2 regions of the Pseudomonas rhodesiae genome follow, and region 1 is predicted to be linked to the other one. Evidence: predicted binding sites of a transcription regulator. Region 1 holds the regulator's gene; the other holds the start of a gene.
What was found. Region 1 encodes sigma-54, which starts transcription at its own class of promoters, with help from an activator protein. Its sites were predicted from a motif close to ANTGGCATNNANNTTGCTNT; they were not measured.
Positions count from the first base shown of each region.

Region 1 (15,195 bases):
CCTGGCCCCGACCTCCTCCACCACTGCCGCGCTGGTCATGGGTGATGCCCTGGCTGTGGCGCTGCTGGAAGCCCGCGGGTTTACCGCCGAGGACTTCGCGTTTTCCCACCCGGGTGGTGCGCTGGGCCGTCGCCTGCTGTTGAAGGTCGAGAACGTCATGCATTCGGGCGATGAACTGCCCCACGTCCAACGCGGCACTCTGCTCAAGGACGCATTGATGGAAATGACCCGCAAGGGCCTGGGCATGACGGTGATCCTCGAAGCCGATGGCCGCCTGGCCGGCGTATTCACCGACGGTGATTTGCGTCGGACCCTGGACCGCACCATCGATATCCATACCGCCACCATCGATGCGGTGATGACGCCCCATGGCAAGACCGCGCGCCCTGACATGCTGGCAGCCGAAGCGCTGAAGATCATGGAAGACCACAAAATAGGCGCGCTGGTGGTGGTCAATAGTGACGACCGCCCGATCGGCGCCTTGAACATGCACGACTTGTTGCGTGCGGGAGTGATGTAAATGAGCAACGACCTGTTGCAGCGCGGCAAGCACATCAAGTTGGCCGTCTTCGACGTTGACGGCGTGCTGACCGACGGCCGCTTGTATTTCCTGGAAGATGGCAGCGAATTTAAAACATTCAACACGCTGGACGGCCAAGGCATCAAGATGCTGATGGCGGCCGGGGTACAGACCGCCATTATCAGCGGTCGCAAGACTCCAGTGGTGGAACGTCGCGCGCAAAACCTGGGGATTGCTCACCTGTATCAGGGCCGCGAGGATAAACTGGTGGTTCTGGACGAACTGTTGGGCCAACTCAACCTAAGCTATGAACAGGTCGCCTACCTCGGTGACGACCTGCCCGACTTGCCGGTGATCCGCCGGGTCGGGCTGGGCATGGCGGTGGCCAACGCGGCGGCGTTCGTTCGCGAGCACGCTCATGGCATCACCACTGCCCGTGGCGGCGAAGGTGCCGCCCGCGAATTCTGCGAGCTGATACTGCGCGCCCAAGACCGTCTTGAAGCGGCCCACGCCGCCTACCTATAGAGCGTTTTATGCTGAGCAAAAAGATTCGCAACTTCCTGTTATTCGGAGTCATCGCCGCGCTGTTCCTGGCGGTGGGCTACTGGAATATCAGCCCGGAGCGGTTTCTCGACCGACCTGTGGCGCAGGTCGACGATGGGGCTATCGACTATTACGCCACCAACGCCTACAGCGTGCAGTTCCTGCCCGATGGCAAGGTGCAATACGAAATGACCTCGGACAAAGTCGAACATTTGAAGGCCAGCGAGGTGACCCTACTGACCAATCCGGACTTGAACCTGTATCGCGGCACGGAGTTTCCGTGGCACGTCACTAGCAAGCGTGGCGAGGTGAACCCCGACGGCACCGAAGTCGAACTGATCGACTCGGTGCGCGTCGCGCGTACCGATGCGCAGAACCGCGACACCATTATTACCAGCAGTCGCATGACCGTATTCCCACAGAAGCAATATGCGCAGACCGAGCAAGACGTTAGAATCGACGGCGCTGGCGGTGTATCGACTGGCAAGGGAATGAAAGCGTATTTGAAAGAAAGCAGGATACACCTGCTATCGAACGTAAGAGGACAGTATGAGGCTCGTTAAAACTCTCCCGATTTTGCTCGGTCTTGGCGCAGCACTGGGAAGCGTGAGCGCCTGGGCTCTGCCGAACGATAGCGAGCAGCCTATCCGCATCCAGGCTGACGATGCTCAGCTGGATGACAAGCAAGGCGTTGCCACTTACAAGGGCGACGTGATCATTATCCAGGGCTCGATGAAGATCACCGGCAACACGGTAACTCTGACGCGCACCCCGGCAGGCGACATCGACGTGGTGACGTCGGTGGGCAACCTTGCCTACTTCGAACAGAAGCAAAAGGCAGAAGATCCAGGCCCGATGAAGGGCTATGGCAAGACCATCCAGTATCATGCGCAGCAGAACCGCATTGTGCTGATCGATCAGGCCAAGGTGCTGAGCGCCGACGGTAACTCCACCGAAGGCGAGAAGATCGTGTACAACACCAAGACTCAGGTCGCCCAGGCGGGCCGCGCCAACGGCACCAAGGTCAGCGCACCGCGCCCACGCATCGACATGGTTATCCAGCCGAAGAAGAAGGCCGAGTAATGGCAACCCTGAAAGCCCAGCATCTGGCCAAGGCCTATAAAAGCCGTCAGGTTGTGCGCGATGTCAGCCTGTCGATCGACAGCGGCCAGATCGTCGGCTTGCTCGGCCCCAACGGTGCCGGCAAGACCACCTGTTTCTACATGATCGTCGGCCTGGTTCAAGCGGACCAAGGCCGCGTGCTGATTGACGATCTGGACGTCAGCCACCAACCGATGCACGGTCGCGCCCGCGCCGGTATCGGCTATCTTCCGCAAGAAGCGTCGATCTTCCGCAAACTCTCGGTCGCCGACAACATCATGGCGATCCTGGAGACTCGCAAGGAGCTTGACCGCGATGGCCGTCGCGCGGAGCTGGAAAGCCTGCTGCAGGAATTCCACATCAACCACATTCGCGACAACCTTGGCATGAGCCTGTCCGGTGGTGAGCGTCGTCGCGTGGAAATTGCTCGCGCACTGGCCACCGCGCCCAAGTTCATCTTGCTGGACGAACCGTTTGCCGGCGTCGACCCTATTTCGGTTGGCGATATCAAACAGATCATCCATCACCTCAAGGCCAAGGGCATCGGGGTATTGATTACCGACCATAACGTACGTGAGACCCTCGATATCTGCGAAACCGCCTATATCGTCAACGATGGTCAACTGATCGCCGAAGGCGATGCCGCCACCATCCTGGCCAACGAACTGGTCAAGGAAGTGTACCTGGGCCACGAGTTCCGCCTGTAAACAGCCTTTAACAAGGCGTTGGCAGGACGTTAGCCTGGTGCGCGGATGCAATGAAAGCCTCTGGATTTTTATTGTTACCGCGCTCTAGGCAAAGCCCCCGATATCAGGCATATAATTTGCTTATGTTTGGCGCTCACGCGCCCTGTCGTGGATGGCGCATTGCGCCGGCGAATAAGGTGTTAAGCCCCTGCCATGAAACCATCGCTAGTCCTGAGAATGGGCCAGCAGCTGACGATGACACCGCAGCTGCAACAGGCCATCCGCCTGCTCCAATTGTCGACCTTGGACCTGCAACAGGAGATCCAGGAAGCTCTGGAGTCCAATCCGATGCTCGAACGCCAGGAAGAAGGCGACGACTTCGATAATGCAGATCCGTTGGCTGACAACATCGAGCAAAAACCCAACTCCGATGTGCAGGAACCCTCCTATCAGGAAACCGCCCCGACGGTGGATAACCTGGAGGAAGGTGAATGGAACGAGCGTATTCCCAACGAGCTTCCCGTGGACACTGCCTGGGAAGACGTCTACCAGACCAGCGCCAGCAGCCTGCCCAGCAGCGACGATGACGAGTGGGATTTCACCACCCGGACGTCCGCCGGCGAAAGCCTGCAAAGCCACCTGTTGTGGCAGTTGAACCTGGCGCCGATGTCGGACACCGATCGGCTGATCGCCGTGACCCTGATCGACTGCATCAACAACCAGGGCTATCTGGACGAAACCCTTGAGGAGATCCTTGAGGCCTTCGACCCGGAACTGGATATCGAGCTGGACGAAATCGAAGCCGTCCTGCACCGCATCCAGCAGTTCGAGCCTGCCGGCATTGGCGCCCGCAGCCTCAGCGAGTGCCTGCTGCTGCAATTGCGTCAGTTGCCCGCCAAGACCCCTTGGCTCAGCGAAGCCCAGCGTTTGGTCACCGATTACATCGATCTGCTGGGCAGCCGCGACTACAGCCAACTGATGCGACGCATGAAGCTCAAGGAAGACGAGCTGCGCCAGGTCATCGAGCTGGTGCAAAGCCTCAACCCTCGCCCAGGCTCGCAGATCGAGTCCAGCGAAGCCGAATACGTTGTCCCGGACGTTATCGTACGCAAGGACAACGAGCGCTGGCTGGTGGAGCTGAATCAGGAATCGGTGCCGCGCCTGCGCGTCAATCCGCAATATGCCGGGTTCGTGCGCCGCGCCGATACCAGCGCCGATAACACCTTCATGCGCAATCAGCTGCAAGAAGCGCGCTGGTTCATCAAGAGCCTGCAAAGCCGCAATGAAACCCTAATGAAAGTCGCCACCCAGATCGTCGAGCATCAGCGCGGCTTCCTGGAATACGGCGACGAAGCGATGAAACCGCTGGTGCTGCATGACATCGCCGAGGCGGTCGGCATGCACGAGTCGACAATTTCACGGGTGACCACGCAGAAATTCATGCATACCCCACGGGGTATTTATGAGCTGAAATACTTTTTCTCCAGCCATGTCAGCACTTCCGAAGGCGGCGAATGCTCGTCCACGGCGATCCGCGCGATCATCAAAAAACTGGTTGCCGCGGAAAATCAGAAAAAGCCGTTGAGTGACAGCAAGATCGCTGGTTTACTGGAGGCACAAGGCATTCAGGTCGCCCGTCGAACCGTCGCCAAATATCGCGAATCCCTTGGGATCGCGCCTTCCAGCGAGCGTAAGCGTTTGATGTGACGGGCGGGCCATAGCGTTCCAGTGGCAGGCATCCCGGCCTGCCGCTTTATGCACTGGCAACGAAGGAGAAGCTGTATGCAAGTCAACATCAGTGGACACCAGCTGGAAGTCACCAAGCCCCTGCGTGAGTACACCGAGAGCAAGCTGAACAAGCTTGCGGGGCATTTCGACAAAATTACCAATGTGCAGGTCATCATGGAGGTCGATAAGCTCAAGCAGAAAATCGAGGCCACCCTGCACATACCGAATGCCAAAGTCGTCGCCAATGCCGAACATGACGACATGTATGCCGCGATTGACTCGCTGTACGAAAAGCTCGACCGCCAACTCATAAAGCATAAGGAAAAGAATCTGCACCTGATGCAAGGTACAGGTCGTTAACTCTCCCCCCCATGATCCGACTTGAAACTATCCTGACCCCCGGCCGTTCCCTCGTGAACGTGCCGGGCGGCAGCAAGAAAAAAGCCCTCGAACAAATTGCCAACCTGATCGCCCGCGAAGTGCCGGATCTGGAGATGCAAGATGTCTTCGAGGCGCTCGTCGCCCGTGAAAAACTGGGCTCCACCGGTTTTGGTAACGGCATCGCGATTCCACACTGCCGCCTCAAAGGCTGCGCAGATCCGATAAGCGCTCTGATACATCTGGAAGCCCCCATCGATTTCGACGCCATCGACGGCGCACCGGTCGACCTGCTGTTTGTCCTGCTGGTCCCGGAAGCTGCCACCGATGCGCATCTGGAGCTGCTTCGGCAGATCGCCAGCATGCTTGATCGCAAGGAAGTACGTAACAGACTACGCAGCGCCAGCAGCAATGAAGCGCTCTATCAGGTTGTTCTGGATGAACAAAACGAGAAGTAATCATGCGTTTGATCATCGTCAGTGGCCGCTCCGGCTCTGGTAAAAGTACTGCCCTGAATGTTCTGGAGGACAGTGGCTTTTATTGCATCGACAACCTGCCCGCCGGGTTGCTGCCGGAATTGGCCGAACGCGCATTGATCCATACTGAGCTAGCGCAGCCGCTGGTTGCCGTGTCGATCGATGCCCGCAACTTGCCCAGCCACCTTTCCCGGTTCCCTGAGCTGTTGGAGGAAGTGCGCGCCAAGCATATTCACTGCGATGTGCTGTACCTGGATGCCGACGAGGAGACCCTGCTTAAGCGCTTCTCCGAAACCCGGCGGCGCCACCCGCTCAGCAGCCCCCACCGCTCCCTTGCCGAAGCGATTGAGGACGAGACCAAGCTGCTGGGGCCGATCATCGATCTGGCCGACCTGAAGATCAACACCACCAGCCTCAACCTGTATCAACTGCGCGATGCCATCAAGCTGCGGCTGCTGAACCAGCCGGAGCCTGGTACGGCCTTTCTGGTGGAGTCCTTCGGGTTCAAGCGCGGCATGCCGGTAGACGCCGATCTGGTGTTCGATGTGCGTTGCCTGCCGAACCCTTACTGGAAGCCGGAATTGCGTGATCAGTCCGGGCTGGATCAGCCGGTCGCTGATTACCTGGCGGCGCAACCGGATGTGGAGGAGATGTTCCAGGACATCTCCACTTACCTGCTCAAGTGGCTGCCACGTTTTGCCGCAAGCAACCGAGCCTATGTGACCATCGCCATCGGCTGCACCGGCGGCCATCACCGCTCGGTTTACCTGACGGAGCGCCTGGGTCAGGTGCTGCAACAAACCCTCAAGAACGTCCAGGTTCGCCACCGCGACCTCAGCTGAAAGGAACACTCACGCGATGCCCGCTCGTGAAATTGAAATCATCAACAAGCTGGGCCTCCACGCCCGGGCCTCGGCAAAATTTGTCGGCGTTGCTGGAAAATACCCCTGCAAAATCCGCGCAGGACGCACGCCGGAGTCGATGGTTGATGGCAAAAGCATCATGGCGATGATGATGCTGGCGGCCGGCAAGGGCACTACGATTCACCTGGAGACCGAAGGCGATCAAGAAAAAGAGGCAATGGACGCCTTGGTGGAGTTGATCAACAACTTCTTCGACGAAGGGGAATAACCTCCCGGCGCTTTATCCCAACGCGGTATCCATCGCCATCATCACGCAAAACCCGATACATAGCCCCAGGCTGGCTAGCTTTTCGTGGCCATTGCGCCGCGACTCCGGGATCACTTCGTGAGTGACCACCAGCAGCATCGCCCCAGCGGCCAGCGCCAGCCCAAGGGGCAGCAGCATTTCCGCCAGGCTTACCAGCCAGGCGCAGAGCACGGCAAACACGGGTTCGACCAGCCCCGACGCGGCGCCGATCATGAAGGCCTTGACCCGCGACATGCCCGCACCCGCCAGCACCAACGCAATCACCAAGCCTTCGGGTACGTCCTGCAAAGCAATGCCCATGGCCAGGCTATCGGCATCCGGCATACCGCCCCCCGCCGATACGCCCACCGCCATGCCTTCCGGAATGTTGTGGGCAATGATCGCAAACACAAACAGCCAGATGCGTGGCGCAATCACCGGGTGCTCCGGCGTACCCACCAGCATTTCCGGGCTGGCGCCTGAGACCTTGCGGTCAACCAAATAAAGCCCGAACGCCCCCAGCATGATCCCGAAGCTGACTAGGCCACTGGCCCCCCAGGGCGAAAGCCCAAGACTTTCAGCTGCCGCGATGCCCGGCACCACCAGCGAAAACGCGGTGGCAGCCAGCATCACACCCGCCCCGAAGCCTAGCAACGTATCGTTCAAGGCAGCCGGCATGCGCTTTATCACCAATACCGGCACCGCGCCCAGTGCAGTGCCCAGGGCGCAAATCGAACCACCCTGCAGCGCCCGCAGGATGCGCGGTTCCAAGTCGAGCCAGGCCAGACCATGGGCCACCAGCAATGCAGTACCTGCCAACAGCAGCAGCGAGCCAAATGCATAACGAAACAATCGCACGCTGCCGATCGCCAGAGTGTCAGTGCCCATAGTCGGCCTTAGTGCTTGTCATGGAGAGACGCATCAAGCCATGGCAGCCTGATAGCGGGCGGCGACTTCTGGCCAGTTGATAACACTGTAGAAGGCATTGATGTATTCCGGGCGGCGGTTCTGATAGCGCAGGTAATACGCGTGCTCCCAGACGTCCAGGCCAAGGATCGGCGTGTTGCCATTCATCAGCGGGCTGTCCTGATTGCCGCTGCTTTCCACCACCAGTGTCTTCTGCGGGGTGACGCTCAACCAGGCCCAGCCACTGCCGAAGCGGGTCAGCGCCGCTTTGGTAAACGCCTCTTTGAAACGCTCGAAACCGCCCAACTGCTGGTCAATTGCCTGACCCAGCACGCCCTCCGGTTTGCCGCCGCCCTGGGGCGACATCACTTCCCAGAACAAAGAATGGTTGGCGTGCCCGCCCCCTTGGTTGATCACAGCCCCGCGCAGTCTTTCCGGCAGTTGTTGTACGCTGGCGACCAGTTTTTCGACCGGCCATTCCGCGAACTCAGTGCTTTGCACCGCTGCATTGAGGTTATTGATGTAAGTCTGATGGTGCTTGGTGTAGTGAATTTCCATGGTTTGCGCATCAATGTGCGGCTCCAGGGCATCATAGGCATAAGGCAAGGCAGGCAAGGTGTAAGCCATATCAGTGTGCTCCGTAGTGAGGCGTGGTCGGTTGGGCTGCGGCACCTCCGAGCAAGCGATGGGTACGCGGGTACTCGCCGTGCTCGCTGATGAAATTCAACAGTTCAACGTAGGTTTTGCTGCTCTGGCGCGCTGCGGCCTCACGCAGTTGCGGGGTGAGGCGTGGGTCCTGCATGGTCTGCAGCAAGCGTTGGTGAATGGCGCACAAGTACTCCGCGCTTTCTTCCGGCTGGTTGAGGCGCAGGTGCAGGTCCGCGAGGTTGTGATGGGAAATCACGCAGGCTGCCACGGCCTCGTCGGCATCCGCCCAGCGTTCGAACAGCACCTGGGCCAGGGCAAGGGCCTGCAGATACGCCTCGCGCGCGTCCACCCATTCGCCCTGCATGAAGCATCGATTAGCCCGTTCGATCGTGCGTTTCCAGTGCTCCATGGTGAGCCTCCAAAGCAGGGCGGGTGATTACACGCCGCCGGCGGTGAGTTTTTCCGGGTCCAACAGCGTTTCCAATTGGCTGCGCGGCAAATCGGTGTGTTCAAGCGCCACATCGAGCACCGGACGCCCCTGCTGATAGGCCTTCTTGGCGATTTCAGCGGCTTTCTGGTAACCGATGATCGGGTTGAGCGCCGTCACCAGAATGGGATTGCGCGATAACGCCTCGTTGAGCTTGGCTTCGTTGACCTTGAAGCTGGCGATGGCTTTATCGGCCAGCAGGCGGCTGGAGTTGGCCAGCAGTTGCAGGCTGTTGAGCAGGTTCTGGGCAATGACCGGCAGCATCACGTTCAACTCGAAATTGCCGGACTGACCGGCGACGGTGATCACGGCGTCATTGCCGATCACCTGCGCTGCGACCATGGCGGTCGCTTCCGGAATCACCGGATTGACCTTGCCCGGCATGATCGACGAGCCCGGTTGCAGCCCCTCCAACTCGATCTCACCCAGACCTGCCAGCGGACCGGAGTTCATCCAGCGCAGGTCATTGGCGATTTTCATCAGCGACACCGCAGTGGCTTTCAACTGACCGGAAACGGCGACGGCGGTGTCCTGGGAGCCAATCAATGCAAACAGGTCCTTGCCCGGCGTGAACTTAACGCCGGTCAGGCTGCTGAGTTGCTGGCTGAAGCGCGCCGCGAATTGCGGATGCGCGTTGATGCCAGTGCCCACCGCAGTCCCGCCTTGGGCCAAGGCTTGCAGGCTGGGCAGCAAATCCTGCAAGTGGCCGATATTGGCCTTGAGTTGCTGCGCCCAACCGTTGAGTACCTGGCTCATGCGCACGGGCATAGCGTCCATCAGGTGCGTACGGCCGGTCTTGATAAAGGGGTGAACCTCTTCAGCCTTGTGTTCGATCACCTGCACCAGATGCAGCAGGGCCGGCAGTGTTTGCTCATGCAGGACCAGTGCGGCACTCACATGGATAGTGGTGGGAATGATGTCGTTGCTGCTCTGGCCACAATTCACATGGTCATTGGGGTTGACCGCCTCACCCAGCAAACGGCTGGCCAAGGTTGCAATCACTTCATTGGCATTCATATTGGAGCTGGTGCCGGAGCCGGTCTGGAAGATATCCACCGGAAAATGGCGCATGTAATCGCCTTCCAGCAAGCCCTGGGCGGCATCGACGATGGCCTTGCCCTGCCCTTCGCTGATTTGCTTGAGCTCCACGTTCACCTTGGCAGCCGCCGCTTTGGCCAGGATCAGCGCGCGAATGAACTGCGCGGGCATTGGCTGATGGCTGATCGGGAAATTGTTCACCGCGCGTTGGGTCTGGGCGCCATACAGGGCGTCGGCGGGGACATGCAGTTCGCCCATGCTGTCGCGTTCGATACGGGTGTTACTCATCGGAAGATCCTTGCACCAGGTCAGAAACAGAAAGGGACGGCAGCAACTGGCACGTTGCCAACTGCCAGGCAAAGGCCTGCCAGCGCTTGAGGCGACAGGCGCAATGAGAGAGTTTTTCCAGGTCGCGCAACGGGCGCCAGGCTTGATCCAGACACAGTGATCGCCAGTGCCAGGGCAAGGCGATATCACTGGCGGTGTCGATCAACAGGCGAAACGAGGTTTCAGCGATGGTCCACGGGTGCGTTGCCGTGCAGCACGCCAGGTATCGACCCTCGCTGAGGTAATGTTCGATCAGCCGCGGCTCGTTGGGGTCCAGACCGCAGCGGATCTGACGGCTCATCCAGCGCCAACTTTCCAGGTAAGGATCCTCGTGCAGGACAGAATTCATGATCCACGCTCGCTCGATAATGATATTTATTATTAAATGATATTGAGAATCAAAACAAGCTTGAGCGTTAAGTCGACTTTTCAGCCGCCCACAAAAAAGGCGCGCCATCTGTGAGATGGCGCGCCTTTTTTGTGGGCGGTCAGTCGGAAGGATCAGCTGCCGGCGACAGTCATCCGCTCAATCAATACCGAACCGGTGTGGATGTTGCTGCGCCGCTCTACGTCATTTCCCACCGCAATGATTTGCTTGAACATGTCACGCATATTGCCAGCAATGGTGACTTCCTGGACGGCAAACTGAATCTCGCCGTTCTCCACCCAGAACCCCGCCGCGCCGCGCGAATAGTCACCGGTGACCATGTTCAGGCCATGGCCCATCAACTCGGTGACCAGCAGGCCGCGGCCCATACGCCGCAACAGCGCCGCCTGATCTTCATCGCCGTGGGTCACGAACAGGTTATGCACGCCCCCCGCATTCGCGGTGCTGGGCAAACCGAGCTTGCGACCGGAATAAGTACCCAGCACATAGGACACCAACTCGCCTTTCTCGACGAACGGCTTGGCATAGGTCGCCAGGCCATCACCGTCGAACGAGGTGCTGCCCATGGCACGCATCAAGTGCGGGCGCTCATCGATGGTCAGCCATTCTGGAAACAGCGTTTGGCCGATTGCCCCTTCCAGGAACGAGGATTTGCGATACAGATTGCCGCCGGAAATCGCCCCGAGGAAACTGCCGAACAAACCGCCGGCCAGTTCCGCAGAAAACAGGACCGGCACTTCGCAGGTCGGCACCGGACGCGCGCCCAGGCGGCTCGCGGCACGCTGCGCGGCCTTCTGGCCGATGCTGACAGGGTCAGCCAGGAGTTCGCCCTGACGGTTCACGTCATACCAGTAATCCCGCTGCATCTGGCCATTGGCCTCGGCGATCATCACGCAGCTCAAACTATGGCGAGTGGACGCGTAACCGCCGATAAAACCGTGGCTGTTGCCGTATACACGGCAGCCTTGGTGGGTATTGAGCGTGGTGCCATCGGCGTTCTTGATCCGAGAATCGGCGTCAAACGCTGCGGCCTCACAGACCAGCGCCTGCTCGATGGCCTGTTCCGGGGTGATGTCCCAGGCATGAAACAGATCAAAGTCCTTCACATCCTTGGCCATCAGGGCTTTATCGGCCAGACCCGAACTTTCATCCTCGGAAGTGTGCTTGGCGATCGCCAATGCAGCGGCGACCGTCTCGCGGATAGCCTCCGCGCCACTGGCCGAGGTACTCGCCGAACCTTTGCGCTGCCCCACATACAAGGTGATGCCAAACCCTTGGTCGCGATTGAACTCAACGGTTTCCACTTCCCGCTGACGCACCGACGTCGACAGCCCCTGCTCCAGCGACACCGCGACTTCACAGGCACTGGCCCCCTGGCGCTTGGCCTCGGCAAGAATCTGCTCGACTTGTTCCTGCAGTGCCGGTAACGCTTGCGGACCGACGCTCTGGGCTGCACTCATGGTTTTCTCCACTCAAATTCTGCTTTCGGTTAAGGCCATCGAGCGACCGGGCCGGACAAGCGGCCCCCGACTGGTTATCATGGCGGCGTTTCTTTGCGGACTGCCACCATGGTTGATTCTTACGACGACTCCCTCGATGGGGAGAAAAGCAAATCCCAGGTCAAACGTGAGCTGCATGCTCTGGTTGACCTCGGCGAGCGCCTTACAACGCTCAAAAAAGACTTGATTGCCAAATTGCCACTGACCGACGAAATGCGCCGGGCGCTTGCGGATGCGCCCAAGCACACCTCGAATATCGCGCGCAAACGGCATATCTCGTTTATCGGCAAGCTGATGCGCGATCAGGACATTGACGCCATTCTCACCTTGCTCGATCAAACCGATGCCTCCACTCGCCAGTACAACGAACGCTTCCATAACCTGGAGCGTTGGCGTGACCGCCTGATCACGGGCGATGACGCGGTGCTGGAGAAGTTCGTGCTGGACTACCCGGACGCGGACCGCCAACAACTGCGCTCCCTGATCCGTCAGGCCCAGCACGAGCTGGCGCATAACAAGGCGCCGGCCACCAGCCGTAAAATCTTCAAGTACATCCGTGAGCTGGACGAGACTCAACGCGGCCTGCGCTGATCCTCTTCCCCGGGTGGCGGCCTTCGCCACCCGAAGCTCCCGTGCTTACGAGCCCGTGCCCCCCACGGTGATCGCATCAATCTTCAGCGTTGGCTGGCCGACACCCACCGGCACCGACTGCCCATCTTTACCGCACGTACCCACGCCGCTGTCCAGGGACAGATCGTTACCCACCATGGACACCTTGCTCATGGCTTCCGGCCCGTTGCCGATCAACGTGGCGCCTTTGACCGGCGCGGTGATTTTGCCGTCCTCGATCAAATACGCCTCGCTGGTGGAAAACACGAACTTACCGCTGGTGATATCCACCTGGCCGCCGCCAAGGTTGGCGCAGTAGATGCCGCGTTTGACCGAGGCGATGATCTCCGCCGGGTCGCTTTCGCCTGCGAGCATGTAGGTGTTGGTCATGCGCGGCATCGGCAGGTGCGCATAGGATTCGCGCCGACCGTTACCGGTGCGCGCCACACCCATCAGACGCGCGTTGAGCTTGTCCTGCATATAGCCCTTGAGCACGCCGTTTTCGATCAGGGTGGTGCACTCCGTGGGGGTGCCTTCGTCGTCCACGCTCAGCGAACCACGGCGACCGGCGAGGGTACCGTCGTCGACGATGGTGCACAGTGTGGACGCCACGCGCTCGCCCATGCGCCCGCTGTAGGCCGAGCTGCCCTTGCGGTTGAAGTCGCCTTCCAGGCCGTGGCCCACCGCTTCGTGAAGCAACACCCCGGACCAACCCGACCCCAGCACCACTGGCAACGTGCCCGCTGGCGCCGGAATGGCTTCCAGATTCACCAATGCCTGACGCAGTGCTTCACGGGCATAGCCCATGGCACGATCTTCATTGAGGAAATAACGGTAATCGGTTCGCCCGCCACCACCATGGCCGCCGCGCTCGCGACGGCCGTTCTGCTCGACGATCACGCTGACGTTGAAGCGCACCAGCGGCCGCACATCCGCCGCCAGGCTGCCATCGGTAGACGCCACCAATATGCGCTCCCACACACCGGCCATGCTGACGCTGACCTGCTGGATACGCGGGTCGAGGGCGCGAGTGGCGGCGTCGACACGCTTGAGCAGCTCGACCTTCTCGGCACGGCTGATCACTTCCAAAGGGTTATCCGGTGCGTATAGCTGGGCTACGTCCTGAGTGCTGAACGCCTGCACCGTGCCATGCTGGCCGGCGCGGGAAATCGAGCGCGCCGCGCGAGCCGCCAGACCCAGGGCTTCCAGAGTAATGGCGTTGCTGTAGGCAAAGCCGGTTTTTTCACCGGACTGCGCACGCACGCCCACGCCTTGGTCAAGGTTGAAACTGCCTTCCTTGACGATGCCGTCTTCCAGGGACCAGGACTCGGAAATCTGCCCCTGGAAATACAGGTCGGCCGCGTCGATGCCCGGCCCGGCCAGATCACCCAGCACCGTTTGCAAGTTTTCGATGGTCACGCCACCGGGTGCCAGGAGGTGTTCACTGACTGAGGACAACAACTCGCTCATAGATTTGGCCTTAAATTCATCGTTCCGAAGCAGGCCGCTGTGCGCCCTGCGAGAAAAAGCGCCGGTGGTTGACCACCGGCATGCGCGCCCGAATCGACGCTTGTTCACTGCTGTCGCGAGCGGCTAACAGCACCGCTTCGCCTTGATCCTGTTGTGCCAGCATCCGTCCCCACGGGTCGACAATCGCCGCGTGGCCGTAGGTTTCCCGTGGCCCCGGATGCACACCGCCCTGCGCCGCCGCGAGCAGGTAGCATTGGGTCTCGATGGCCCGTGCCCTAATCAGCACATCCCAATGCGCAGCGCCGGTCACTGCGGTAAACGCCGACGGCGCGGTAATCAGTTCGGCCCCCGCTGCACGCAATTCGCTGTACAGCTCCGGGAAGCGCAGGTCATAACACACCGACAAGCCCAAGCGCCCCACCGGCGTGTCCGCCACCACCACGTTGCTCCCAAAAGCATAGTCGTCGGACTCGCGATAGCGACCTCGCGCATCGGCAACGTCCACATCGAACAGATGCAGCTTGTCGTAACGGGCAACGATTTCGCCATGGTCATCGATCAACAGCGAGCAGGCGTTGGACTTGGCCTGCGGTTGGCCCTCCGGCGGCAACGGCAACGTACCGGCCACTATCCATAAGGTGAGGTCGCGGGCGGCTTGTTTCAACCATGGCAGGATCGGGCCTTCGCCCAGTGCCTCGGCGCGACCGATGTCCGCCACATCGCGACGGCCCATGGCAGCGAAGTTTTCCGGCAAAACCGCCAGTTTCGCCCCGCCCGCCGCCGCTTGCTCAAGCAGGCGCCGAGCCTGCGCCAGGTTGGCCAGCACGTCGCTCTGGCTGACCATTTGAATTACCGCAAAGGACATGGGGACTACTCCGCAATGGACATGCACCAGGAAAAAAGAGCCCCCATGCTACTGCGCAGGGACTCAGTTTGGTTTTTCGAATGGCTTGTCAAAGGTGATTTTGGGGTCCTTCCAGGGTCCTTCCACCTTGTATTGCACACTGGCGAAACGTGACACGCGGTCGCCGATCAGCTTGTCGATCAGGAACAGGGCTCCGCCCACCGCTGGCGCACCGACGATCAATGCGGCAATCGGAAGGTTGTTGGTGACCGGTAACGTCACCAGCAGCTTCGCGTCGACGCGATCGGCCACCAGGTCCAGCGTGCCATTGAGTTCCAGGTTGCTCGACGGCCCAGTCAGGGTGATCGGCTCACGGGTGACGAATACCCCATTGCTGG
Region 1 is NZ_CP054205.1:1,185,527-1,200,721, reverse strand. It holds gene HRH33_RS05310 (KpsF/GutQ family sugar-phosphate isomerase) at 1-520, shown strand, start outside; gene HRH33_RS05305 (KdsC family phosphatase) at 521-1,045, shown strand; gene lptC (LPS export ABC transporter periplasmic protein LptC) at 1,054-1,626, shown strand; gene lptA (lipopolysaccharide transport periplasmic protein LptA) at 1,613-2,146, shown strand; gene lptB (LPS export ABC transporter ATP-binding protein) at 2,146-2,871, shown strand; gene HRH33_RS05285 (RNA polymerase factor sigma-54) at 3,064-4,557, shown strand; gene hpf (ribosome hibernation-promoting factor, HPF/YfiA family) at 4,633-4,938, shown strand; gene ptsN (PTS IIA-like nitrogen regulatory protein PtsN) at 4,950-5,414, shown strand; gene rapZ (RNase adapter RapZ) at 5,417-6,274, shown strand; gene HRH33_RS05265 (HPr family phosphocarrier protein) at 6,291-6,563, shown strand; gene HRH33_RS05260 (ZIP family metal transporter) at 6,576-7,469, opposite strand; gene HRH33_RS05255 (superoxide dismutase) at 7,503-8,114, opposite strand; gene HRH33_RS05250 (hypothetical protein) at 8,116-8,544, opposite strand; gene HRH33_RS05245 (class II fumarate hydratase) at 8,572-9,948, opposite strand; gene HRH33_RS05240 (hypothetical protein) at 9,941-10,336, opposite strand; gene pmbA (metalloprotease PmbA) at 10,489-11,835, opposite strand; gene yjgA (ribosome biogenesis factor YjgA) at 11,944-12,465, shown strand; gene tldD (metalloprotease TldD) at 12,511-13,953, opposite strand; gene HRH33_RS05220 (carbon-nitrogen hydrolase family protein) at 13,970-14,818, opposite strand; gene HRH33_RS05215 (YhdP family protein) at 14,882-15,195, opposite strand, start outside.

Region 2 (15,195 bases), 580 kb from region 1:
GGGATGCGCCTGTTCAACTGCCTGGCGCAACGAACTCAAGGCCTCGGCCGACTCGGTGAACAATTCGCTGATGAACTGCCCATGGCTGCGCTGGCCGCTGATGGCCAGGAGCATTTCCGCCGCCGGGTTCATGTACTCAAGACGTAGATCGTCATTGAGCAGGATGGTCGCGGTGGTCAGGTTGTCGAGTAGCAAACGGTGCAGTGCATCGCTGATGGTCATCAGGACCTCTTTTGGAGCAAGGCGCGGGCTTGAGGCACACGCTGATACCAAGAAAATGCAAAAACCAAACCAAGGCTCCGAAAAGAAGCGCGCAGGCCCTGAAATAAGGGGTTTTGGCGCGAAACTGTGGCGTTCTGCCAGCTTTATCGTGAAGTTTCGAACCAAAATGGGTTGGCGGGTTGGGTAGGGTGCAACTTGTCGCACCAATATAGTGCGAAATGGTTGTGTTTGTTCAGCAAGTGCGAAGGCAGGATCGTTTGTGGCAAACGATCCTGCGTTGCGTAAGGCGGTCAGTGGGTTTGCGAAAGCGGTATACCGGGGCTACCGGCATAGAACACCAGCAGTTCGACCGGCGTGTCGCCCGTACTGCCGCGATGCTCGATGCCCACCATTTCGGCCAGCGTATCGCCTTGGCGCAATGTGCGGGTGGCACCGCTCTCACGGGCTTCGACCAGCAGTTCGCCGGAAAGGATATACGCCGCATTGGGAATGGGATGGGAGTGCCACGGCAATTGGGTATTGGCAGGGATGTTGAGACGTATCAGGGTCAACTGTGGAGCGCCCGAAGGGTAAGCCGTGTAAGGCGTGCCGTCCCATGACTCGCTGCTTTGCAGCAGTAACTCGGTTTTGATGGGGGCCGTATTCGGTTGTGGGGTGGTGCAGCCGAGCGCGGACAAGCACGCGGCTGCAGCGATCAAGCCGTGGAGGGAGTTCATGGGGCCATCCTGTGTGGTCAATGACCCGTCAGGCTAGGGTGAGCCCCCAATCGGAAGATGCCGGAAAGTGCCTAGGATGAGGTAGTCCACGTATTTATTTGCTGGCGGGTGCCTGGAGGCATAGCTCGCCAGTGGCGCGGGCTCTTGCTATCTGCATCAAGGGCTCGTGCAGCGGCTCGTGAATCGCCCTGGCCACCCATTGAGGGCATTGCGGGTTGTTGCGCTGTGGGGCGAAGTCGGCTAATTGCTGCAAGAGGCGTTTTTGCAACTGATCCAACTGCGGGCGGATTTTACCCACCAAGTCCGGGCGTGGCAGATCCGGGGCCTTGCCCATGAACTGCCAGTCGGACAAGCGCGTGTATTGCACGAGTTTGTTGGCCTCGATCTGCGCGGCGAAAAACTGCTCGGCAACGGCGGGGTCGAGTTTGTAGTTGGGCGCCTGGGCGGCGACGTTGGCGAGCACTTCCTGTTCGCGCTGTTTATCTTCTACCGGCTTTTTGCTGTCCCATTTGCTCAGCGCGACCTGGTCGGCGATGGCCAGGCGTTCGGTGATGCTGTTGAGTAAAGGTTCCAGGCTGGGCGGCGCAGCGCTGGCGCTGGCGCTGACCAATAACAAAGCGAACACAAGTCGACGTTTCAAGGCTGTTCTCCTTGTGGGAGGGGCTACACCCGATGGCAGAGTGTCAGCCAGCACCTGTATCAGCTGATCCACCGCTATCGGGAGCAAGCTCCCTCCCACCTTTTTGATTGGGTTTGCAGATACGGAGCTATGTAATTTCCGGGCAAAAAAAAGACCTCCCGAAGGAGGCCTTTTTCATCGCGCTACGTCAAGCAGCGCAACCGGATCAGCAGCTGTAGTACAGCTCGTATTCCAGTGGGTGTACGAAGGTGCGTACTTTGATTTCTTCTTCGCTTTTCAGGGCGATGTAGGCATCGATAAAGTCGTCGCTGAACACGCCGCCTTTGGTCAGGAACGCACGGCCCTTGTCCAGCTCTTCCAGGGCTTCTTTCAGGCTGCCGCACACTTGTGGGATCTCTTTGGCCTCTTCAGGCGGCAGGTCATACAAGTTTTTGTCGGCGGCGTCGCCAGGGTGGATCTTGTTCTGGATGCCGTCCAGGCCAGCCATCAGCAGGGCGGCAAAGCCCAGGTATGGGTTGGCTGCCGGATCCGGGAAGCGAGCTTCGATACGGCGAGCGCGAGGGCTGGACACGTAAGGAATACGGATCGAAGCCGAACGGTTGCGAGCCGAGTAGGCCAGCATTACCGGTGCTTCGAAACCTGGGACCAGACGCTTGTAGGAGTTGGTCGAAGGGTTGGTGAAGCCGTTCAGGGCCTTACCGTGCTTGATGATGCCGCCGATGAAGTACAGGGCGGTGTCGGACAGGCCGGCATAACCTTCGCCAGCGAAGGTGTTCTTGCCGTCTTTGGCGATGGACAGGTGAACGTGCATACCCGAACCGTTATCGCCGTACAGAGGCTTAGGCATGAAGGTAGCGGTACGGCCGTAAGCTACGGCAGTGTTGTGTACGCAGTATTTCAGGGTCTGAACTTCGTCAGCCTTGGCTACCAGGGTGTTGAACTTCACACCGATTTCGTTCTGGCCGGCAGTGGCCACTTCGTGGTGGTGCACTTCGATGACCAGGCCCATGTCTTCCATGGCGTTGCACATGGAGGTACGGATTTCGTGGTCGTGGTCGAATGGCGGAACTGGGAAGTAGCCACCTTTGATACCTGGACGGTGGCCATGGTTGCCGCCTTCCACGTCCTGGTCGGACATCCACGAACCTTGTTCGGAGTAGATTTTGAACATGGAGCCGGAGATGTCGGATTTGAACTTCACTTCGTCGAAGATGAAGAACTCTGGCTCCGGGCCTACGAATACGGTGTCACCGATACCGGTGGACTTGAGGTATTCCTCGGCACGCTTGGCGATCGCACGTGGGTCGCGGTCGTAGCCTTGCATGGTCGAAGGCTCGATTACGTCGCACACCAGGATCAGGGTCGGCTCTTCGGTGAATGGGTCCAGCACGGCAGTGCTGTCGTCCGGCATCAGGATCATGTCGGAGGCTTCGATGCCTTTCCAGCCAGCAATGGAGGAACCGTCGAACATTTTGCCTTCTTCGAAGAAAGCTTCATCCAGCGCGTCGCGAGCCGGCATGGTCACGTGGTGCTGAGTGCCTTTGGTGTCCGTGAAGCGCAGATCAATCCATTTAACGTCATGATCTTTGATGAGTTGAACCGACTTCGACATAGTGTCCTCCGGGTGGCTTCGGGCTGGGGTAGTGGAGTTAGCCCTTAGAATGTGGGTGATGCCGGCGCGGATACTCCGCCATGGCAACCTGCCTCACAAGAGAGCAAATTGCATGCCAGTGCGCCAACATGGGTTTTCTGTTCCAAAAACGCCCCTATAAAGGTGCATTGCGACAAAACCGCAAAAACAGCGCACCGCAATGTGGCGCAGCTCGTGTTAAACGCACTGCTTTAGTGCGTGGCGTTTGAGGTGCATATTAACTGGTTAAACCTTGAGCGATTTCCGCTATAATCCGCGCCCCCCTTTTTCGGCAGGCCCTGCGCGCGCTGTTTCCATGAAATTAATCGTTAAAGTCTTCCCCGAGATCACCATCAAAAGCCGACCGGTACGGACGCGTTTCATCCGTCAGTTGGCCAAGAACATCCGTGCCGTGCTCCGCGATCTGGACCCGGCTGTGGTGGTGAACGGCGTGTGGGACAACCTCGAACTGGAAACCCGTGTTACCGACCCCAAAGCCTTGAAGGATATGACCGAGCGCCTGAGCTGCATGCCGGGCATCGCGCATTTTCTGCAGGTGGACGAATACCCGCTCGGCGACTTCGACGACATCACCGAGAAGTGCAAACGGCACTACGGCAGCTCGCTGGAAGGCAAGATTTTTTCCGTGCGCTGCAAGCGTGCCGGCAAGCATCCCTTCAGCTCGATGGACGTCGAAAAATACGTCGGCAGCAAGCTGCGTCGCGAGTGCGGCGCCGCCGGAATCTCCCTGAAAGCGCCGCAAATTGAAGTGCGCATGGAAATTCGCGACCAACGGTTGTTTGTGATCCACAGCCAGCACAACAGCATCGGCGGCTACCCGCTGGGCGCCCTGGAACAGACCCTGGTATTGATGTCCGGCGGTTTCGATTCCACGGTGGCGGCCTACCAGATCATGCGCCGCGGCCTGATGAGCCACTTCTGCTTCTTTAACCTGGGCGGGCGTGCACATGAATTGGGCGTGATGGAAGTCGCGCACTATATCTGGAAGAAATACGGCAGCTCCCAGCGTGTGCTATTTGTGAGCGTGCCGTTCGAGGAAGTGCTGGGAGAAATTCTCGGCAAAGTCGATAACAGTCATATGGGCGTAGTATTGAAGCGTATGATGTTGCGCGCTGCGTCCCGAATTGCCGATCAATTGCAGATCGACGCGCTGGTGACCGGTGAAGCGATTTCCCAGGTGTCCAGCCAGACGCTGCCCAACCTGTCGATCATCGACTGCGTCACCGAGAAACTGGTGTTGCGTCCGCTGATCGCCAGTCACAAGCAGGACATCATCGACCTGGCAGAGCAAATCGGCACCGCCGACTTTGCCAAACATATGCCGGAGTACTGCGGGGTCATTTCGGTGAACCCCAAGACCCACGCCAAGCGTCACCGCGTGGAGCATGAAGAGAAAGAATTCGACATGGCGATTCTGGAGCGTGCGCTCGAGAACGCCAAACTGGTCCCGATCGATCGCGTGATCGACGAGTTGGGCCAGGATGTGCAGATCGAAGAAGTCAGCGAAGCCCTGGCCGGCCAGATCGTCATCGACATCCGTCACCCGGATGCCGCCGAGGACGAGCCGCTGGAGATTCCTGGCATCGACGTACAAACGCTGCCGTTCTATGCATTGAACGCGCGTTTCAAGGAACTGGATAACAGCCGTCAGTACCTGTTGTATTGCGACAAAGGCGTCATGAGTCGCCTGCATGCTCACCATTTGCTCAGTGAGGGGCATGCCAATGTGCGCGTTTATCGACCGAGCTAAGAGCCCGGGGCTGTTTGCCTGTGGCCTGCGTCACCGGCCCCCCGACTCTGCCGTCAAGCTGTAACGGCAAGGCCTGACTCTACTGTTAATCGCTGCCACGACCTGACAGCACACCGAATCCTCTGATCGAGATACACAAGTGATCGAAAATCTACGTAACATCGCCATCATTGCTCACGTTGACCATGGTAAGACCACCCTGGTAGACAAACTCCTGCGTCAATCCGGCACCCTGGAGCGCAACGAGCTCAACGACGAGCGCGTGATGGACTCCAACGACCAGGAAAAAGAGCGCGGTATTACCATCCTGGCGAAAAACACCGCCATCAACTGGAACGGCTACCACATCAACATCGTGGACACCCCGGGCCACGCCGACTTCGGCGGCGAAGTAGAACGCGTGATGTCGATGGTCGACTCCGTGCTGCTGCTGGTTGACGCTCAAGACGGCCCTATGCCGCAAACCCGTTTCGTGACCAAGAAGGCGTTCGAAGCCGGCCTGCGTCCGATCGTGTGCATCAACAAGGTTGACCGTCCAGGCGCGCGTCCGGACTGGGTTCTGGACCAGATCTTCGACCTGTTCGACAACCTGGGTGCCACCGAAGAACAGCTGGACTTCAAAGTCGTCTACGCCTCGGCCCTGAACGGCATTGCCGGTCTGGACCACAACGACATGGCCGAAGACATGACCCCGCTGTACCAGTCGATCGTCGACAACGTACCAGCACCGGCTGTTGACCGTGACGGCGCGTTCCAGATGCAGATCTCCGCACTGGACTACAACAGCTTCCTGGGTGTTATCGGCGTTGGCCGTATCGCTCGTGGTCGCGTCAAGCCGAACACCCCGGTTGTGGCTATCGGCGCCGACGGCAAGAAGCGCAACGGTCGTATCCTGAAGCTGATGGGTCACCACGGCCTGCACCGCATCGACGTCGAAGAAGCTGCAGCCGGCGACATCGTGTGCATCAGCGGTATGGACTCGCTGTTCATCTCCGACACCCTGTGCCACCCGGACACCGTAGAAGCGATGAAGCCGTTGACCGTCGACGAGCCAACCGTTTCCATGACCTTCCAGGTAAACGACTCGCCGTTCTGCGGTAAAGAAGGCAAGTTCGTGACCTCCCGTAACATCAAGGAGCGTCTGGACAAAGAGCTGCTGTACAACGTTGCACTGCGCGTTGAAGAAGGCGACTCGGCCGACAAGTTCAAGGTCTCCGGCCGTGGTGAGCTGCACCTCTCGGTACTGATCGAAACCATGCGTCGCGAAGGCTTCGAAATGGGTGTTGGTCGTCCGGAAGTGATCATCCGTCAGGTTGACGGCGTGAAGCAGGAACCGTTCGAAAACGTCACCATCGACACCCCTGAAGAATCCCAGGGCAAGGTCATGGAAGAGATGGGCCTGCGTAAGGGCGACCTGACAAACATGGTGCCGGATGGCAAAGGCCGTGTTCGTCTGGAGTACAACATCCCTGCTCGCGGTCTGATCGGTTTCCGTAACCAGTTCCTGACCCTGACCAACGGTGCTGGCATCCTGACCTCGATCTTCGATCGCTACGACACCATGAAGTCCGGCGACATGTCCGGCCGTCAGAACGGTGTTCTGGTTTCGGTTGAAACCGGCAAGGCGCTGACCTACTCCCTGGAAACCCTCCAGGCACGCGGCAAGCTGTTCGTTGAACACGGTCAAGAGATCTACAACGGTCAGATCGTTGGTCTGAACAGCCGTGACAACGACATGGGCGTCAACCCAACCAAAGGTAAGAAGCTCGACAACATGCGTGCTTCGGGTAAAGACGAAACCATCGCCCTGGTTCCACCTGTTCGCTTCACCCTGGAACAGGCCCTGGAATTCATCCAGGACGACGAGCTGTGCGAAGTCACGCCGAAGTCGATCCGCCTGCGTAAGAAGATCCTGGACGAAGGCGAGCGTACCCGCGCTGCCAAGAAAGCCAAGAACTGAGTTAACTCAGGCTGAATGAAAAACGCCCCCGGTCGAAAAGCCGGGGGCGTTTTTTTATGCCTGCAGATTTTGGGGTGGCTGTTCTAGCCTCATCGGGGGCAAGCCCCCTCCCACCTTTGAATGTGTTCACAGATCAAAATGTGGGAGGGGGCTTGCCCCCGATAGGGCCCTCAAGCCCCCCACAAAACCCGGATCAGAACTTATCGAGGGTCTTGAAGTTAGTCTCGCGCACCACTTCCTTGGGCTTATACGCGCAATACCCCGGCCGCGGCCCGATCTTCGGGTGGTTGCGGCAAGTGTCCGGGCGTTTGTCATAAATAGTGCAGAAGCGGGTTTTACGATCCAGGTACAGGCAGTCGTTGTTGCTCATGCGCTGCAGGGTAAAAATCTCGGATTTGTTGTTGTAGCGCTCGACGATGCCTTCCTTCTGCAACCGCTTGGCGATGTTCTTCGGCGGGTCGCCGCGTTCGAACTCATCGACGATACCAATGCGGATCAGGTCCTTGATCTTCACCTCAACCGGCAGCGTGCAGCAGCTGGACACGCAGCCGCCGCACATATGGCTGGAGTATTTCTGCCAGGTTTCGAGACGGTCGAGTTCCGCGGCGGCGATCAGTTGAGGCTTCATCAGGGTTCCAGGGTGGGGCGGTATCAGGGCGCGCGATCATACCGGGATTGGTGCTTTTTTGAACAATATTTTGCGGTTTTCGGCTAAAAGGCGGCGCGGCGCAGGATCGGGCACGGCCCCTGCATCTAATTCCGGCAACGGTGAATGAGTTAAAAAACTGCCGAACCAGAGCCTCTGCCGTCTGTCAGACCGACTAGGCTCTAGCAACTCCTTCAATCTCGCCCGAGGTCACACCGATGTCTCAGGAACCGCTTGCACGAGAAGCAGAGGTAGCCGCGTTTCGCGATGCTGTCTTGACCAAACTCACCTATGCGGTGGGCAAGGACCCCGATCATGCCTTCGACCACGACTGGTTCGAAGCCATTGCTCTGGCCGCCCGCGACCAAATGGTCGACCACTGGATGGATCACACCCGACGCATCTACCGTAAAGGCCAGAAGCGGGTGTACTACCTTTCCCTTGAATTCCTTATTGGCCGCCTGCTCTACGACAGCCTGAGCAACCTGGGCGTGCTGGAAATCGCCCGCGATGCGCTGGCCGAGCTGGGCGTCGACCTGGAGCGCATTCGTCTGCTGGAGCCCGACGCGGCCCTCGGCAACGGGGGCCTCGGCCGTCTGGCGGCGTGTTTTATGGAAAGCATGTCGACCTTGGGCATTGCCGGCCACGGTTATGGCATCCGCTATGAACACGGCCTGTTCCGCCAGGCCGTTGTCGACGGCTGGCAGCAAGAGCAGACCGAACGCTGGCTGGATTTCGGCAACCCTTGGGAATTCGAACGGGCAGAAGTGATTTACCCGATCGGTTTTGGCGGCAGCGTCGAAACATTGGCGGATGCCTCCGGCAAGATGATCCAGGTCTGGTCGCCCAACGAAACCGTACGCGCCGTGGCCTATGACACGCCGGTGGTCGGCTGGCGCGGCGCCAGCGTCAACACCCTGCGCCTGTGGCGTGCCCGCGCGGTGGAAGACTTGCACTTGGAGCGCTTCAACGCCGGTGACCACTTGGGTGCGGTGGCTGAAGTGGCCCGTGCCGAGAGCATCTCCCGCGTGCTGTACCCGGCCGACAGCACCGAAGCGGGGCAGGAACTGCGCCTGCGTCAGGAGTACTTCTTTGTTTCGGCCTCGCTGCAAGACCTGCTGCGTCGCCACAAGAACATGCACGGTTCGGTCTTGAGCCTGGGCGAACACGCCGCCATCCAGCTCAACGACACCCACCCGTCCATCGCCGTGGCGGAGTTGATGCGTCAATTGGTCGACTTGCACGATATTCCGTGGGAAGCCGCGTGGGACGTGACCGTCGAAACCCTGTCCTACACCAACCACACGTTGCTGCCCGAGGCCCTGGAAACCTGGCCTGTAGGCTTGATGGAACGCATGCTGCCCCGGCATATGCAGATCATCTACCTGATCAACGCCCAGCATATCGACTCGCTGCGCGCCAAGGGCATCCACGATTTCGACGTGTTGCGCGCCGTGTCGCTGATCGAAGAAGACAACGGCCGCCGCGTGCGCATGGGCAACCTGGCGTTCCTCGGGTCCCATAGCGTCAACGGCGTGTCCGGCCTGCACACCCAACTGATGCGCAGCACGGTGTTCTCCGAACTGCACAAGCTGTACCCGGAACGTATCAACAATAAAACCAACGGCATTACCTTCCGCCGCTGGCTATATCAGGCCAACCCCCAGCTCACCCAGATGCTGGTGGACGCGCTGGGTCCTGACATCCTCGACAACATGGAGACGCGCCTGGGCGAGCTGGAAACCTTCGCCGAGAAACAGGCGTTCCGCAAATCCTTCGCCGAGCAGCGTCTGCACAGCAAGCGTGCCCTGGCCGAGATCATCCACGAGCGCCTGGGCATTTCGGTAAACCCGGCGGCTATGTTCGACGTGCAGGTCAAGCGCATCCACGAATACAAACGCCAGTTGCTTAACCTGCTGCACACCGTGGCGCTGTACCAGGCGATCCGTGCCGAGCCGGAAACCGACTGGGTGCCGCGTGTGAAGATCTTCGCCGGCAAGGCTGCGGCGAGTTATCACCAGGCCAAGTTGATCATCAAGTTGACCAACGACATCGCCCGCACCGTCAACAACGACCCGACCGTGCGCGGCCTGCTCAAAGTGGTGTTTTTGCCTAACTACAACGTCAGCCTGGCCGAGAGCATCATCCCGGCGGCGGATTTGTCGGAGCAGATCTCCACGGCAGGCTTCGAAGCCTCGGGCACCAGCAACATGAAGTTCGGTCTCAACGGCGCGTTGACCATCGGCACCATGGACGGCGCCAACGTGGAAATGCACGAGCGCGTGGGCGCCGACCACATGTTTATCTTCGGCCTCAGCGCCCAGCAGGTGGAAGCACGCAAACACGCCGGTGAATTCCACGCCGGGCCGGACATCGCCGCGTCCCATCGCCTTAACGATGTGCTGCAAGCGATCCGGGGCGGGGTGTTCTCGCCTGACGATCCGGGCCGCTATGTGGGCTTGATCGACGGACTGATCGATTACGACCGCTTCCTGGTGTGCGCCGACTTCGATTCTTATTGGGAGGCCCAGGCCCGGGTCGAAGCGCATTGGCACGATTCCAAGGCATGGTGGCGTTCGGCGGTGCTCAATACCGCACGAATGGGGTGGTTCTCGTCGGACCGGACCATCCGCGAATACGCCACCGAGATCTGGAAAGCGCTCGACTAAACAGCGCAATTTGAAAGTGTGGGAGGGGGCTTACCCCCGATGGCAGTGTGTCAGTTTGCAGATCTGTGGACTGGTACACCGCTATTGGGGGTAAGCCCCCTGCCACATTGGTTGCGCGTCGATATACTGAGCGCCGGTTTGCTTAGGGAATATCGTTCATGCAATGGATTTTCATGCTGATAGGGCTGGTGCTCGGCTGGACGCTCGATGAGTCGTTCTATGATGCGGGCATCGGTGCGCTGTTGGGGTTGGGCATTGGCCAGGCGATCCGCCTGTCGATGCTGTCGTCCCAGGCGGACCAACAGGCTCGTCAGCTGGAGGCCGCGCAAAAAGCTCTGAGCGCCGTCGAGCAGCGTCTGGCGCAGTTGGAAAGACCCGCGCGACAACCTGATCCCACACCTGCGCCGCCGGTATTTGTCGAAACGCCTGTGGCCGAAGCTCCCCAAGCCGTACCGCCACCCAAGGCAGTCGAACTGGTTTGGGAATTACCGCCTGAACTGGCCCCGGTGGCCGTCACCAAGCAAGCCAGCCAGCCGTTGCCCGCCGACGTGTGGGCACCGGCCCCTACACCTGCGCCTGCACCGCTCCCCAAAGAACCGGTCGTACCCCGTGGCCCCACCCTGATCGAGCGCGCTCTCGGCGGCGCGCGGGATTGGCTGTTTGGCGGCAATACCGTGCTGCGCGTCGGGGTGGTGCTGTTGTTTCTCGGCCTGGCGTTCCTGCTGCGCTATGCCACCGAAGGCATGGTGGTGCCGATCGAAGTGCGTTACGCCGGTGTGGCGGCGGCGGCCATCGGCCTGCTGGGTTTGGGCTGGTGGTTGCGACTGCGCAACAGCAACTATGGGTTGATGCTGCAAGGCACCGGGATTGCGGTGCTGTACCTCACGGTGTTCGCCGCGATGCGCCTGCATCCGCTGATCGATCCGAGTGCGGCGCTGGGTCTGTTGGTGGCGGTGACGGTGTTCTCGGCGATCCTGGCGATTACCCAGGACGCGCTGGGGTTGGCCTGCGCAGCGGCGCTTGGCGGGTTCGCCGCGCCGATTCTGACCTCTACCGGTTCAGGCAACCATGTGGCGTTGTTCAGTTACTTTGCCTTGCTCAACACTGGCATCCTCGCCATCGCCTGGTTCAAGGCCTGGCGCTTGCTCAACCTGATCGGTTTTGTCGGCACCTTCGGCATTGGCTTTGCCTGGGGCTTGCGTTCCTACACCCCGGAATTGCTGTGGAGCACCGAACCGTTTCTGGTGTTGTTCTTCCTGATGTACCTGGCCATCGGCCTGTTGTTTGCGCGCCGCAAATTGCTGCAGATGCGCGACGCGCCGCAAGACGATAGCCGTGGCGCACTGTTGCGCTGGTCGGCGGCCAAAGGTGATTACGTCGATGGCAGTATGCTGTTCGGCCCGCCGCTGGTGGGCTTTGGCTTGCAATTCGCGTTGGTGCAGCACTTGGAATTCGCGGCGGCGTTCAGCGCGTTGGGCCTGGGCATCATCTATATGGGCTTGGCCCGAGTGCTCAGCAGCGGGCGCGCCTTGCTGCTGGCGGAAACCTGTCTGGCCCTCGGTGTGATCTTCGCCAGCCTGGCTATTCCACTGGGGCTGGACGCACGCTGGACCGCTGCCGCCTGGGCCGTGGAAGGCGCCGGGATCTTCTGGCTGGGCTTGCGCCAGCAGCGGCCATTGGCGCGAGCATTTGGCCTACTGCTGCAATTGGGTTCGGCGCTGGCGTTCCTCAGCGAATTGCAGCTGGGCGAGCGTACCTTGCTGCAAGGCGCGCCACTGGGCGCACTGCTGCTGGGCGTGGCGTTGCTGTTCAGCTTCGACCAATTGCGCAAAGCCTCGGCCGAGCAGGCCGCAGAATGGGAGCGCAAGGGCCTGCCGCTACTGGCGAGCCTCGGTTTGAGCTGTCTGTACCTGCTGGCACCGTTGTTGTTGCTGACCCAAGGCACCGCGATCAGTTGGGCCATCGCCGGCCTGGCGACCCTATTTGTCGGCCTGCGCATCGGCTCGCGGACTTTCCTGTTTACTGCGTTCGCCGTGCAATTGTTGGGCGGCGCACTGTTCCTGCTGCGCCTGCGAAGCGGTGAAGGCGCTGCGGTGTTCGACGCCGGTTGGAGCGGTTTGCTGACCGCATCATTGATCGGCCTGGCCTTGATCGGCGGCATGTTGCTGGCAGTACGTGACGATACGGTGCGCGGCGATGTGCGGTTGTTGCGTGGGTTGTCGGTGGTGCTGCTCGCCGGCCTGGTATTGATCAACCTCGCGGTGCTGTTTGTGCTGCCTTGGGCCAGCGCCAGCGGCGTGTGGGCGGTCAGTGGTCTGTTGATCATCTGGCTGAGCCTGTACCTGCAACAACGCGTGAGTTTTGTGTTTGGGTTGTTGCTGCAACTGATCGGTGGCGGTTCGTTCCTGCTGTCGGTGCCGGCGCTGCTCGGGCCGTTGTCCGGTGAAGATCTGCGGCCATTGGGCCACAGCGGCTTCTGGACCCCGATGGTGCTGGGCCTGGCCGCGCTGGTCGGCGCTTGGCGCCTGCAACGTCAACCCCAAGCGCCCTTGTTTGCCGCCCTGAAGCTGCAACGTCTGTCCGACCTGTTGCTGGTGTGGGGCGCGGCCTGGTGGACCCTGGCGGTGAGCGGCGAGGTGCTGCGGTTTATTCCCGACGAACTGCAGGGCGCATTCTGGCTGGGAATCGCGGCGCTCAGCGTGGCGATCTGGAGTGTCTGTGCAACGCGCCTGCGCTGGGCTTCCCTGGGTATGCTATGCACCCTGCTGATGCCGGCGGCGGGCATGGTGCTGCTGGTGTCCGCCCATACCTATTACCACCCAGCGGCGCATTACGGCTGGCTGGCTTGGCTGGCGGTGTTTACCGTGCATTTCCTCTCGCTGCGGCGGTTGGCGCCAGTGGTGCCGGGCAAGGTGCTGAGCGTCGCCCATGTGCTGGGCTGCTGGATGCTGATCGGCGTGCTGGCCTTGGAGCTGCGTTACGGCCTGTTGAGTCTATCCAGCGAATACAACGCCTGGCGTTGGCTGGGTTGGGCGATTCTGCCGAGCCTGTACCTGGTGCTGGCCGCCACGCCGCGCCAATGGCCCTGGCCGGTGGCGGCGTATCCACGGGAATATCGTGTGCTGGCCGCGCTGCCGTTGGCGGTGCTGATGCTCGGTTGGTTCTGGCTGGCCAACACGTTCAGCGACGGCACGGCCGAGCCGCTGCCCTATATACCGTTGCTCAACCCGTTGGACTTGGGCCTGCTGTTCGCCTTGTTGGGTGTGTACCTGTTGTCGCGTAGTGTGGCGCCCCAGCGTGGGCCGCGGGCGCAGTTGATCGCACAGGGTGTGGCGGGGCTGTCGCTGTTTGCGTTCTTCACCGCGCTGGTGATGCGCACTGCACACCATTGGGGCGGCGTGCCGTTTCATCTGGATGCGCTGCTGGCGTCGATGCTGGTGCAGGCTAGCCTGTCGATCGTGTGGACGCTGATCGCCCTCGGCCTGATGATCGGCGGCCATCTGCGTCACCGTCGCGACGTGTGGCTGATCGGTGCGGCGCTGATTGCAGTGGTGGTCGCCAAGCTGTTCTTTGTCGAATTGAGCAACCGTGGCGGCCTGGCGCGGATCGTGTCGTTTATCGGTGTGGGCGGGTTGTTGCTGGTGGTGGGTTATTTCGCGCCGCTGCCGCCCAAGCGTGCCGAACCTGTGTTGGAAACGGAAGGAGCAAGCTCTTGATCGGTAAGTTGAGTGTGGCCTTGGCCGGCGTGTGTGTGGCGCTGTGTGTGGGGGCCCAGGAGGGCCCGGCTGATTTCACTACGCAGGTGCCACTGGCAGTCAGCGGCAACGGCCCCTGGTATCGCCTGGAATTGCCCTTGGCCGTGCAACTGAACGCGCGCCAGGCCGATCTTAGCGACGTGCGCGTGTTCAACGCCGCTGGTGAGCCCCAGGCGTATGCGTTGTCGCGCCAGACCGCCTCAAGCACGGAAAACCGCTCGGTCACCGACGTGAAGTGGTTCCCGCTGTACGCGGCCGATACCCGCGAAACCTTGCCCGGCGTGGTGATGAAAACCACCACCGAAGGCACCCTGGTGGAAATCAAACCGTCCTCGGTCGCCAAGCCCGGTACGCAGGTGTTGCGTGGCTGGGTGCTGGATGCCAGTGCGATCAAGGCGCCGTTGCAGCAGTTGAACCTCGACTGGAGCCGTGAGCAGGAAGGCTTCCAGCGCTTCACTATCGAAGCCAGCGATGATTTGCAGCACTGGGAATCCTGGGGCGATGGGCAAGTGGCGCGATTGTCGTTCGCCGACGAGCGGGTCGAGCAGCATGATGTCAGCCTGCCCGGGCAATCGGCGCGTTACCTGCGCCTGCTGTGGCAGGGCCAGGCCGCGCCACTGCTGACTTCGGCCAAGCTGGTGAGCGCCACCCGCAGCAGCCTGCCGCAGCCGTTGGTGTGGTCGCCGCCGCTGGCGGGCACGCGGCTGGGGGCCGGTGAATACAGTTGGCAACTGCCCACGGGCCTGAGTGCCGAGCGTGTGCGCATCGAATTGTCGCAGCCCAACACCCTTGCGCCGGTGAGTGTGTCGGGGCGCCGTGACAACAAGCAGACCTGGCAACCACTGAGTTCGGGCCTGCTGTACCGCCTGACCCAGAATGGCCAGGACGTGGTGCAGGATGAGTTGGCATTGCCGGGCCAGGTGCTGAACCAGATCCGCTTGCAGGTCGACGAACGCGGCGGCGGCCTGGGCGCCGAAGCGCCGGCCTTGCGCTTTGCGGTGCGTGCCACGCAAGTGGTGTTCCTGGCGCGGGGCGAACCGCCGTTCACCCTGGCGTTGGGCAATGCCACGGTGAAGGCGGCGAACTTGCCGTTGTCCACGCTGATTCCTGACTACAGCGCCGAGCGTCTCAAGTCCCTGGGGCAAGCCAAGGTGGTGGGGGCGGCAGTGGTCAAGGCGCCTGCCAT
Region 2 is NZ_CP054205.1:608,624-623,818, forward strand. It holds gene glnL (nitrogen regulation protein NR(II)) at 1-222, opposite strand, end outside; gene HRH33_RS02635 (cupin domain-containing protein) at 513-938, opposite strand; gene HRH33_RS02640 (chorismate mutase) at 1,033-1,578, opposite strand; gene glnA (type I glutamate--ammonia ligase) at 1,784-3,190, opposite strand; gene thiI (tRNA uracil 4-sulfurtransferase ThiI) at 3,525-4,979, shown strand; gene typA (translational GTPase TypA) at 5,119-6,939, shown strand; gene HRH33_RS02660 (YkgJ family cysteine cluster protein) at 7,133-7,567, opposite strand; gene HRH33_RS02665 (glycogen/starch/alpha-glucan phosphorylase) at 7,804-10,254, shown strand; gene HRH33_RS02670 (DUF2339 domain-containing protein) at 10,413-13,970, shown strand; gene HRH33_RS02675 (DUF3999 domain-containing protein) at 13,970-15,195, shown strand, end outside.
Region 2: glnA (type I glutamate--ammonia ligase) is a predicted target of sigma-54. The motif match lies at 3,291-3,310, and genes of this name have one in related genera.